Regions from separate parts of the Streptomyces kurssanovii genome, predicted to be linked through region 3. Evidence: riboswitches for the same ligand, from Rfam matches in the RefSeq annotation. Region 3 holds a riboswitch; each other region holds the start of a gene.
The links. Region 3 has a riboswitch for cobalamin ahead of AB0K36_RS23685 (cobalamin biosynthesis protein). Riboswitches for the same ligand answer to the same signal wherever they lie in the genome.

Region 1: linked by a shared signal. The riboswitch ahead of AB0K36_RS04175 (FecCD family ABC transporter permease) and the one ahead of AB0K36_RS23685 (cobalamin biosynthesis protein) in region 3 are both predicted to bind cobalamin.
Region 2: linked by a shared signal. The riboswitch ahead of AB0K36_RS13255 (ribonucleoside-diphosphate reductase subunit alpha) and the one ahead of AB0K36_RS23685 (cobalamin biosynthesis protein) in region 3 are both predicted to bind cobalamin.

The regions. Positions count from the first base shown of each region.
Region 1 covers NZ_JBFAQK010000003.1:98,391-102,338, reverse strand. The annotation lists gene AB0K36_RS04185 (ABC transporter substrate-binding protein) at 1-593, opposite strand, end outside; gene AB0K36_RS04180 (ABC transporter ATP-binding protein) at 609-1,394, opposite strand; gene AB0K36_RS04175 (FecCD family ABC transporter permease) at 1,394-2,503, opposite strand; cobalamin riboswitch at 2,608-2,747, opposite strand; partial or broken gene AB0K36_RS04170 (VOC family protein) at 2,842-3,164, shown strand; partial or broken gene AB0K36_RS04165 (IS701 family transposase) at 3,182-3,479, shown strand; gene AB0K36_RS04160 (hypothetical protein) at 3,519-3,948, opposite strand, start outside.
Region 2 covers NZ_JBFAQK010000014.1:65,938-69,885, forward strand. The annotation lists gene AB0K36_RS13255 (ribonucleoside-diphosphate reductase subunit alpha) at 1-1,438, opposite strand, end outside; cobalamin riboswitch at 1,569-1,695, opposite strand; gene AB0K36_RS13260 (Uma2 family endonuclease) at 1,809-2,393, shown strand; gene mctP (monocarboxylate uptake permease MctP) at 2,460-3,948, opposite strand, start outside.
Region 3 covers NZ_JBFAQK010000038.1:15,054-19,001, forward strand. The annotation lists gene AB0K36_RS23680 (cobyric acid synthase) at 1-911, opposite strand, end outside; gene AB0K36_RS23685 (cobalamin biosynthesis protein) at 908-1,861, opposite strand; cobalamin riboswitch at 1,951-2,093, opposite strand; gene AB0K36_RS23690 (hypothetical protein) at 2,217-2,438, opposite strand; gene AB0K36_RS23695 (inorganic phosphate transporter) at 2,451-3,680, opposite strand; gene AB0K36_RS23700 (class II aldolase/adducin family protein) at 3,892-3,948, shown strand, end outside.

The sequences.
Region 1 (3,948 bases), on a different contig from region 3:
ATGAGGGTCCCGGCGCGGTCCTCGACGTCGAAGATCGTTCCCAGGTTCCGCAGGTCGGTGTACAGCGCTGCGAGCGGTGGCATCACCCCGCGGGCCTTCCCTCGCCCGTTGCGGCACGATTCGCTCAGGAGGTACGAGTCGATCCCCACCTTCTCCAGCTCGGCCGGACTGAAGCCCTCCCCCTCGTTGAAGCCGTAGTTCCAGCCCGCGAAGACAAGATCGGCGCGGGCGTCGAGGACCAGTTCCTTGTTGATCGTCTTCTTCGAGAGCCACTTCGTCTTCTGGTAAGCGTCCTTCCAGGGAACGGCTTCGAGATCGCCCCTGTCGTCGGGCATCACATAGCCCGCCATACGGTCCTCAAGTCCGAGTGCGAACATGATCTCGGTGATACCGACGTCATTGGTGACCACGCGCTGGGGGGCCTTGTCGTAGCTCTTCTCCTGGCCGCAGTTCTCGATGGTCACCGGATAGTGGCCGCCGCGTGCCTGGGCACCACCACCCTCCTCGTCCTGAGAGGTGACCTCCGCGCCGCATCCGGTGAGCACCAAGGCGGCGGCGAGTGCGAGTGCGGCGGGGCGTACGAGATTCGGCATGATGGCCATGACTCCTCAAGAAGCGGGCTGAGCGGGCAGGAGACGATCGAAGAGCAGTTGTACGGCGCCGGACTCCGGATGCGGCACACGGTGTGCCCGTACGCCGAAGACCTCGGCCAGCAACTCGGGCGTGAGCACGTCGTGCGGAGCACCGTGGGCGACGATCCGGCCGCTGTCGATGACGTAGAGGAGGTCACAGTGGAGCGCGGCGAGGTTGAGGTCGTGCAGCGCGGTGAGTACCGTCAGCCCACTTCCGCGCACCAGAGCCAGCACCTCCAACTGCTGGGCTATGTCGAGGTGGTTGGTGGGCTCGTCGAGCACCAGTACGCGCGGCTGCTGCGCGAGCGCGCGGGCGATCAGGACCCGCTGCTTCTCGCCGCCGGAGAGGGTGAGGAAGCCGCGGTCGGCGAGGTGACCGGCGCCGACCCTCACCAGCGCTGCCTCGCACGCCTTCCGGTCCTCGTCGGTGGTCCGGGCCACGGACCGCTGGTGCGGCAGGCGCCCCATCGCAACGACCTCGGCGACCGTGAAGTCGAACTCGCTGACCGCTTCCTGGGGCAGGGCGGCCAGCCGACGGGCGCCTTCGCGCGCACTCAGGGAGTGCAGGTCCTCACCGCCGAGCCGGACCGCACCGGCCGAGGGGCGCAAGGCCCGGTAGACGCAGCGCAACAGCGTGGACTTGCCACTGCCGTTGGGCCCGACCAGCCCGACGACCTGCCCGTCGTCCGCGCTCAGCGTCACCTCCCGTACCAGCCGCGCGCCGGCGACCTCGACCGTCAGTGCATCGATGTCGACACGCATCACGCGCCTCCGAAGGTGTAGGAGCGGCGGCGCATCAGCAGCACGAAGCACGGCACGCCGATGACTGCGGTCAGCACGCCCACCGGCAGCTCGACGGGCGCGAGCACCACGCGCGACAGGATGTCCACCCAGATCAGCAGGACGGCGCCCGCGAGTGGGGCGACGGCCAGCAGCCGGCGATGGTCCGCGCCGACGAGCATCCGTGCGGCGTGCGGAACCATCAGGCCGACGAAACCGATCGCACCGCTCACCGCGACCACGGCCCCCGTGACGGCGGCACATACCAGGAACAGCTCCTTGCGCAGCCTCCCCGCGTCCACCCCCAGGGCGGCCGCGGTCTCGTCACCCATCGCCAGGGCGTTCAGGCGACGCGCTGACACAGTGAGGTGGGCGAGGCCGACGAGCACGGCTCCCGCGGCGATCGGCACGGAGGCCCAACTGGCTCCGCCGAGGCTGCCGAGAAGCCACATCATCGCGGAGCGGGCCGCCTCGCCACGCTCGGCCGCGAACACCATGAACGTGGTGACGGCCGACAAGCCGTAGTACATCGCGGTACCCGTCAGGACGAGCCGCAGCGGGGTCAGACCATCAGCGGTGCGGGCGATCGCGTACACCAGCGCCATGGCGAGGAGCGCGGAGAAGAACGCCGCCGTGGACAGCGCCCACAGACCGAGAGCGCCGAAGGCCCCAAAGAGAAGGACGGCATTCGCACCGACGGCCGCACCCGAGGAAATACCCAGGACGAACGGGTCGGCGAGGGCATTGCGGACCATGGCCTGCACAGCGACGCCGATCGCCGACAGGCCGGCCCCGACGACAGCGGCCAGCACGGCTCGCGGAAAGCGCAGCTCCCACACGATCGTGTAAGCCGACACTTCGTCATGCGTCAGGGATCCGCCGGTCAGCCCGGCCCACAGAAAACGCAGTACCTGGCCCCAGGACAGTCCTGACGCCCCCATCCCCGCCCCACAAACGATGGAGAGCACGAGCGCGGCGCACAGGGTGACGAAGAGAAGGGACAGCGATACGCGCTTGGGCGGCGCGGGGCCGACGCCGGCGGGCGCCGTGTGAGGTGGCGCGGTCGGCTCGAGTTCCAGGGGTGTGGCCACGGGCGGATCGCCTTCGCCTCAGGCCGTGCACCCACGTGAGCACAGGAGCGGCCCGGGACGCGGGGCGCCCTGTGCAGCGCCCTCTCGCAGTCCACGGCGAATTGACAGGAGCCTTCACCACCGCGGGTAATCGGGCTCACGGGGCCACGTGTCGGGCTCCGCCTACCGTTGCGGGTCAGCGCCGGACTTCGACCGGCTTCCCCCGCGGGGTGCTCGCAGCATAGCGCTTACGAAGGGCGCTCCTTCGCCACAGGGGAAATTCCACAAGGGGGGCCGATTCACCTTCCTTCCGGTGATTGGCCGGGGGCGGCGGCTGTGTGCTGCAGGCGTCACTCGCACTGGGCAGGGTCGACGGTGGCGACGGGAGTCGCCTCGTGATCCTCAAGCTCCCTTGCGAACCGGCGACCTCGCTCGAACTGGTCCACCGTCCCAGCCGTTGACCGGTCGACGTGGGTAGCGGTTTCGACCACCTTGCGATCCGAGTGGACGTACTGGCCGCCGCCCTGGAGCCGCTGCCCGAGCCGGCCTGGAGCCGGGCCCTGTCCAGTACCCCGGCGGCCCTCGCGGCCCGAAGGCATCGTGGCTCACCGACACGGACGGATACCGGATCGAGTTGGTGGAGTGGCCACCCGGACACCCCGACGGCATCACCGCCGCGGACGAGGGCCGCGTCGATAGGTCTGCGGCGGCAGCCCGAAGCTGCGATCCGCGCCGGAGGAGCGCCAGGTCGGCTACGTCCTCGCCGTGCCTGCTCCCATGAAGTCACTACCGATGCCGGGAAGTTCCGCCCGGATGTGCTGGCCGCGAAAGCGCCCAGGCGGGACTGGCAGAAGGTGCCCAGGCGGGCCTGGAAGAAGCTGTCGGCAGGAGCCGGCGCGAAGAGCTACCGCTTCTACGACTGGTCCGTCATCGACCTGGCCGGACCCGCCCCGTCAGCCACCAGTTGCTGATCCGCCGCAACCGCACCACCGGCGACAGCTCCACAGCCATGAAGATCACGAACTGCGATGAACGGTCAGTGATCGTCCAACTCAACGAACTGGCTCACCCATGCCCTGAAGCGATCGTCGGACTTCTTTCGCCCGGTCCAGAGCACGTGCGGGTCCTCCGGTGGCTCAAGGCCGAAACTCTGGTTCAACCAGGTGAGGAACTCATGGTGGCCATCGCTGTGTTCCTCAACGTCTCCAGCGGCAAGAAACCCGAAGTCATCGACAGGCTCGCTGTCGATGGCCAGAAGCTGGAACAGCTCCATCAGGTTTCGCGCGATCACATAGAGCTGCCCTTCGTCGCCGACCAGGACGACGGGCAGAGTGGCAAGGTCGGTCCGATCGTCGCACCGCCACAGCGCGTAGTCGGAGCCGGAGTGGTTGGCCTGCGCGAAGGGGATGAACCGGCTCAGGAAGTCCGGATGCTCCGACCAGGTGTGGAGGCCGGCGTCTGCGCCG
Region 2 (3,948 bases), on a different contig from region 3:
CGAGGAAGGTGACGGCCGTGCGGACGGTGGCGTCCAGCCGCTCCCAGTCGATGCCGTCGCCGCTGACGAACGCGCCGAGGTTCACGGAGCCGAGATTGCACACGGCCGTCTCGCCGTCGTCCGTGACCTCGAGGATCTCCGTACACAGGTTGGAGGAGTGCACGACCCGGCCCGGCTCCGCGGTCTGGTTGGCGGTGCGGTTGGACGCGTCCTTGAAGGTCATCCAGCCGTTGCCGGTCTGGGCGAGGGTGCGCATCATCCGGCCGTAGAGGTCGCGCGCGGGAACGGACCTGCGGGCCAGACCCGCGGCTTCCGCCCGGCGGTAGGCCGCGTCGAAGGCCTCGCCCCACAGGTCGACCAGCTCAGGGACGTCGGCCGGGGAGAACAGCGACCACTCCGCGTCCGCCTCGACGCGGCGCATGAACTCGTCCGGGATCCAGTGCGCCAGGTTCAGGTTGTGCGTACGGCGGGCGTCCTCACCGGTGTTGTCGCGCAGCTCGAGGAACTCCTCGATGTCCGCGTGCCAGGTCTCCAGGTAGACGGCGGCGGCGCCCTTGCGGCGGCCGCCCTGGTTCACCGCGGCGACCGAGGCGTCGAGGGTCTTCAGGAACGGGACGATGCCGTTGGAGTGTCCGTTGGTGCCGCGGATCAGTGAACCGCGGGCGCGGATACGGGAGTACGAGAGCCCGATGCCGCCCGCGTGCTTGGAAAGGCGCGCGACCTGGTGGTAGCGGTCGTAGATCGAGTCGAGTTCGTCGAGCGGCGAGTCCAGCAGGTAGCAGGACGACATCTGGGGGTGGCGGGTGCCGGAGTTGAAGAGGGTGGGGGAGGAGGGGAGGTAGTCCAGCCGGCTCATCAGCCGGTAGAGCGCCGCGACCTCCTCCAGGGCGCGCGGCGAGTCGTCCTCGGCCAGACCGCAGGCGACGCGGAGCATGAAGTGCTGGGGCGTCTCGATGACCTGGCGGGTGATCGGGTGGCGCAGCAGGTAGCGGCTGTAGAGGGTGCGCAGGCCGAAGTAGCCGAAGCGGTCGTCGGCCTCGAGGTCGATCAGCGCGTCGAGCCGGGTGGCGTGCAGGGCCACGAAGGCGGCCGTGCGGTCGGCGATCAGTCCCTCGCGGTGACCGGTGGCGACCGAGGCGGTGAACGAGGAAGCGCCCTGGCCGGCCGCCTCTTCGGCGATCGTGCGGGTCAGCAGACGTGCGGCGAGCCGGGAGTAGGCGGGGTCGTCCGAGATGAGGCCCGCGGCCGCTTCGGTGGCGAGGGAGTGCAGCTCCGCCGTGTCGGACCCGGCGTTGCGGCCGCGCAGCGCGGCGGCGGCGACCTTGCCCGGGTCGGTGTCGGGCAGGTCCGCCGTCAGGTCCGTCAAGGTCCGCAGCAGCGCGGTCCCGGGGCCGTCGTTCTGTGTCGCTGAGACCGGATCGGCTGGCGCGATGGTCATGTGATGCTCTCCCTCGCTCGGCTCTGGGCCGGCGGAGGAGGCGGGCCGTGGCACGCTGACGGGGCAGCACGGCGCACGGCGTCCACCGGCCCAACCGCGAGGCCCGGACGTCTGGGCATCCGGATCGGTCGAACCGGATGCGCCGTCGACAGGTCCTCGGACTCGAACGGGTACGGCGGAGCGCACCGGATCACACCGTTGCGGGACAGTTCCGGATTCACACCGGATTCCCCTGCGGCGACAGCGAGATGAGCATACATGTGGGGGCGGTTGAGTCAGCCACCCCCATATGTTGTGTCTCCGGGTGGGAAGTCGATGTCCGGGCACCGGGGCGTCCGCCCCGCTATCGTGGTCGGTGAAGGGAGGGTCCATGACCGTGACCACCGACCGCCCGCACCTGGACACCGACGACTTCGACGAGGCTTTCCGGATACTGGCCCGCACGACCGAGGGCGTGCGTCTGGAACTGATCGACGGGAAGCTCAGGAGCAAGGCAGTGCCGGACGGCGATCACGGGCGCATCATCGAATGGCTGACGCGCATCTGTATGCAGGCGCGTCCGGAGCTGTGGCTCTATGCCGACCAAGGGCTCAAGGTGCAGGAGTACCGGAAGGGCCGCGCCCGTCCGGACGGCTCGCTCGCCTCCAGCGGCGCCTTCGTCGGTCAGGGTGAATGGGCCGACCCCGACCAGGTGCTCATGGTCCTCGAGGTCACTTCGTACGACTCGGACACCGACGGGCGTGACCGGGTGGAGAAGCCGCGCGCGTACGCCCAGACGGGCATCCCGGTGTACCTGCTGATCGACCGGGACAGCTGCGAGGTGACGGTCTACAGCCAGCCCGACGGCGTGCGCTACGAGAACGCGCACACGGTCCCGTTCGGCAAGGACATCACCCTGCCCGCCCCGGTGGACATCACCCTGGCGACCGGGCAGCTCAAGGACTGGGTGCGCTGACCCCGAAGACGAAGGGCCGCCGCGCTTCCCGGGGGAAGACGCGACGGCCCTTCGCCGTGCGACCGGTCAGTGACCGCCCGGAGCGCCCGCCGTGGCCGGCGGCAGCTCCACCTTGACGCCCGGGTCGCCCGCGTCCGCCGTGTAGTCGGACGGGCTGGTCTCGTCGATGCCGTCAGGGGCCTTGGCCGCCCGCAGGACGAAGGTGAGAACGACGGTGACGACGACGTTCAGCACGAACGCGGTGAGACCGATGTAGCCGATCTCGCCGATGCCCGGGATCTCCGCCGACGAGCCGCCGAAGTGCTTCTGGGTCGGGCTGGCCACGCCGTACGCGGCGGCGGTGCCGTAGATCATGCCGACGGCCCAGCCGCCGATGAGCGCCCACCGGTGGAACCAGCGGGTGAACAGACCGCCCACCAGCGCCGGGAAGGTCTGGAGGATCCAGATGCCGCCCAGCAGCTGGAAGTTGATCGCGACCGTCTTGTCCATGGTGAGGACGAAGGCGAGCGCGCCGACCTTCACCAGCAGCGAGACCAGCTTGGAGACCTTGGTCTCCTGCGCCGGCGTCGCGTCGGGCTTGAGGAAGTCCTTGTAGATGTTGCGGGTGAACAGGTTCGCCGCGGCGATCGACATGATGGCCGCCGGGACGAGTGCGCCGATGCCGATGGCGGCGAAGGCGACGCCCGCGAACCAGTCGGGGAACATGTTCTCGAACAGCTGCGGGATCGCCAGCTGGCCGTTCTTGACGTTCACCCCGGCCGCGATCGCCATGAAGCCGAGCAGCGCCAGCAGGCCCAGCATCAGCGAGTACAGCGGCAGGATGGTGGTGTTGCGGCGGATCACCTCACGGCTGCGCGAGGACAGCGTGGCGGTGATCGAGTGCGGATACATGAAGAGCGCGAGCGCCGAACCGAGCGCCAGCGTGGCGTAGCCCCACTGGCCCAGCTCGCCGGGCACCAGAGCGCCGTTGGGCTTGTCGGTGGCCGGGTTGATCTGTGCGAACTTCTCGCCGGCGCTGGCGAAGATCTCGTCGAAGCCGCCGAGCTTGATCGGGATGTAGATGATCGCCACCGCGATGACGATGTAGATCAGGGTGTCCTTGACGAAGGCGATCAGCGCCGGGGCACGCAGTCCGGAGGAGTACGTGTAGGCCGCGAGGACACCGAAGGCGATCAGCAGCGGCAGGTCCTTGACGAACCAGTGCGTGGTCTCGCCGCCGCCGACGCCCATGACGTCCAGCACGGCCTGGATGCCGACCAGTTGGAGCGCGATGTACGGCATGGTGGCGAGGATGCCGGTGACGGCGACCGCCAGCGACAGGCCCCTGGAGCCGAAGCGTCCGCGGACGAAGTCCGAGGTCGTGACGTATCCGTGCTTGTGCGACACCGACCACAGCCGCGGCAGGAAGGTGAAGATCAGCGGGTAGACGAGGATCGTGTACGGCACGGCGAAGAAGCCGGCCGCCCCCGCCGCGTAGATGGCCGCCGGGACGGCGACGAAGGTGTACGCGGTGTAGAGGTCGCCGCCGAGCAGGAACCAGGTCACCCAGGTGCCG
Region 3 (3,948 bases):
ACCAGGTCGGCGTCCACGAGTTCTTCCGCGCGGTCCACGAACCGGACCACGACGCCCGGCTCCGCCGCCAGCGCGTCCACGTCCGTGAAGTTCGACATCAGCGGGACGGCGCACACCGCGACCCGCAGCACGTCCTCACCGACGGGCGGCGCCACCACCGACTCCCGCACGGTGCCGCGCAGGGACACCCGCAGGCCGTCCTCCTCGTCGATACCGAGCCCGTGCGCGTACGGCAGCACCCCGAACGTCCGCCGCCCGGTCAGTCCGAGCAGCATCTCGAGCCCCGGCTCCAGCAACGACACGTCACCGCGGAACTTGTTGACCAGATAGCCCGCCACAAGGGCCTGGTCCTCGGGGCTCAGCAGCGCCGTCGTACCGAAGAACTGGGCGAAGACGCCGCCCCTGTCGATGTCCCCGACCACGAGCACCGGCAGCCGGGCGGCCCGCGCGATGCCCATGTTCACGATGTCCGTGCGGCGCAGATTGATCTCGGCCGGACTGCCCGCCCCCTCGCAGATCACGGCGTCATACGTGCCCCGCAACTCCTCAAGGCACGCCATCACCGGCTCGAACAGCTCCCGCTGCCGGCCCCCGTGGTACCCCTTGGCGCTCAGCTCGCCGACCGGCCGGCCCATCAGCACCACCTGGCTGGAACGGTCGCTGCCGGGCTTGAGGAGTACGGGATTCATCAGCGCGGTCGGCTCCACGCGCGCGGCCTGCGCCTGCATGGCCTGCGCCCGCCCGATCTCCGCGCCCTCGCGCGTCACGAACGAGTTCAGGGACATGTTCTGCCCCTTGAACGGCGCCACCTTCACACCCTGGCGCACCAGCCACCGGCAGATCCCGGCGGTCACGACACTCTTGCCCGCGTCCGAGGTGGTCCCGGCGACGAGCAGCCCCCCACCGGTCATGCCGGCCTCCTTCCGCCGCGGCCCTGCCGCAGCACCCGCCCCGCCGCGCAGACGGCGAGGGTCAGCAGGCCGACCCGGCGCGACAGCCGCACCGCCCGTCCGATGTCACCGAACTCCACCGCACGCCCGGCCCCGTTGAGCACCGGCCGGTGCTCGACCCGCCCGCCGTACGAGAGGGAACCGCCCAGCCGGACCCCCAGGGCGCCCGCGAAAGACGCCTCCACAGGGCCCGCGTTGGGGCTCGGGTGCTTGGCCGCGTCCGCGCGCCAGGCCCGTAGGGCTCCGCGCCGGTCCGGGCCGCAGACGGCCGCCAGCGCGGCGGTCAGCCGGGCGCCGGGCCACCCGGCGACGTCGTCCAGGCGGGCCGACGCCCAGCCGTACCGCAGGTAGCGGGGCGACTTGTGGCCGACCATCGCGTCCAGGGTGTTGACCGCCCGGAAGCCGACCAGCCCGGGTACGCCCGCCAGCGCTCCCCACACCAGGGCGCCCACGACGGCGTCGGAGGTGTTCTCGGCGACGGACTCGACGACGGCGCGGGCGATCTGCTGCTCGTCCAGGGCTTGCGGGTCGCGCCCGCAGAGGTGGGGCAGCCGCTCACGGGCCGCCTCGACGTCCCCGGCGGCCAGCGCGTCGCCGATGGCCGTGGCCTCCCGCCCCAGGGTCGTACCCCCGACGACCGCCCAGGTGGCGGCGGCGGTCAGCGCGACGGACGCGGCAGGGGAGCGGCGTACGGCCCGGGAGGCCAGCACGGCCGCTGCGACGGCGCCACCGGCGCACACAGCGGTGTGCAAGGCGCCCCGGCCGCGGTGGTCACGCCAAAGGACACGCTCGACGGCGCTCGCGGCCCGTCCGAACGCGGCGACCGGATGCCCGCGGCGGGGATCGCCGAGGAGCAGGTCACCGGCGAGGCCGGCGGCGGCGCCGTACACGAAGACTCGGTCGGCACGCACGGGATCAGCGATCCCAGGGGTGGTGTCCGACGGACAGGGCTGTACCGCGGCCGGGCATGCGAAAAGTCCTCACTCAGGGTCCGCGCCCTGGTTCGACGTGACCGGCGGTGAGAGTTCCTGGCTCCCCGGGGTTCCTCCCGGGTGACAGTGGCGGGACCGCGCCGGATTCGCACCGGACTTCCTCTTCTGCCGCCGTTGTTGGCCCCGGCAGTCCACCACGCGCGCGAACGCCCGTCAACTCACCATTGACCTGCGGCGGGGCAGTGTGCCGAGCCCCACACGGGCGGACACACGAAGGCCGGGCCGCGAACACCTAAGGGTGCGCGCGGCCCGGCCGTCGAAGGCGGTGCGGTCGTCAGACGACGATCAGGTAGATCCCGTAGGACACGGCCGCGGCGCAGAGGGCGAAGCAGGCGTACGCGCCGGTGCGGGCCAGTGCGCCGGAGCCGCCGGCCTGAGTGGCCGCCTCCTGCTTGGTGAGGCCCACGACGCCCAGGGTGAAGAGTCCCACCAGCGCGACGGTGGCGACGAGGCTCACGCCGAAAACGGAGCCGAGAGCAGTCCAGTCGATCTTCATTCCGTTACTTCCTTACACCGTGGCCGGGCGGGGCGACTCGGTCTCGGGTTCTGCCGGGGCCGCGATGGTGGCCTTCAGGTCACCGACGGGCGGCGGGGTGACGGCCGCGATGGCGGTCGTGACGACGCCCGCGGGCTCCTCCTCCACGTCGTTGACGTTGGTGTGGTCGACGACCTGACGGCGCGAGATGAACCAGATCGCGACGCAGGAGGCGACGAGGAAGACGGCGACGGCCGCGACACCCCAGTCACCCTGCTTGGTGACGTACTCGGAAGCCGCCGCGACGAGACCGGCGGCCGGCAGGGTCAGACCCCAGGCCACGAACATCCGGGTGGCGGTCGACCAGCGGACCACACCGCCCTTGCGGCCGAGCCCGGCGCCCATGACGGCGCCCGAGCACGAGTGCGTCGTCGACAGGGAGAAGCCGAGGTTGGAGGAGGCGAGGATCACGCTGGCCGCGCTGGTCTGGGCGGCGAAGCCCTGCTGCGGCTGGAGGTCGGTGAGGCCCTTGCCCATGGTGCGGATGATGCGCCAGCCGCCGAGGTAGGTGCCGAGCGCGATCGCCACACCGGCGGACACGATGACCCACATCGGAGGGTTGGAACCCGGGGCGACGACATTGCCGGCCACGAGGGCCAGCGTGATGATGCCCATCGTCTTCTGGGCGTCGTTGGTGCCGTGCGCCAGGGAGACCAGGCCCGCGGAGGCGATCTGCCCGGCGCGGTAGCCCTTCGCCGTGGCCTTCGGGTCCGTGTTCTTGCCGATCTTGTACGTCAGCCGGGCCGCCAGCATCGCGGCGAGGCCGGCGACGAGCGGCGCGGCGACGGCCGGGATCAGGACCTTGGTGACGACGACGCCGCCGTTGACGCCGCCGAAGCCGACCGAGGCGACCGTGGCGCCGATCAGACCGCCCATGAGGGCGTGCGACGAGCTGGACGGCAGGCCCACCAGCCAGGTGAGCAGGTTCCACAGGATGGCGCCGACGAGCGCCGCGAAGATGACTTCAGGTGTGATGCCTGATTCGTCGACCAGTCCACTGGAGATCGTCTTGGCGACCTCCACGGAGAGAAAAGCACCGACGAGGTTCAGAACGGCGGACATGGCCACCGCGGTTTTGGGCTTCAGAGCGCCGGTCGAGATGGTCGTCGCCATCGCGTTGGCGGTGTCGTGGAAACCGTTCGTGAAATCGAACACGAGAGCTGTCACGATCACAATCGCGAGCAGCAGTGTGATGTGTTCCATTTACCCAGGCAATCGTTTGACGTCATTGACGCGAGGACCGTAAGCAACCTGGATGAACGGAAGGTGAACTGGGTCGGGCGCTGCGGTGTCCCCAAGTGATGACGGCCGATTCCGCTTGTCCGTTTTCGGGCCTCCGTCGCGCTCCCCGCAGCCACTCGAACACCCTCCGTGTCCCCGAGCCCGGCCGGCTCCGCCTGAAAGGATCGCGGGCATGACTGATGAGGCGCGGCAGAGCGCGGTCGAACGCGCATGGCGGGAGCTCGTGGAC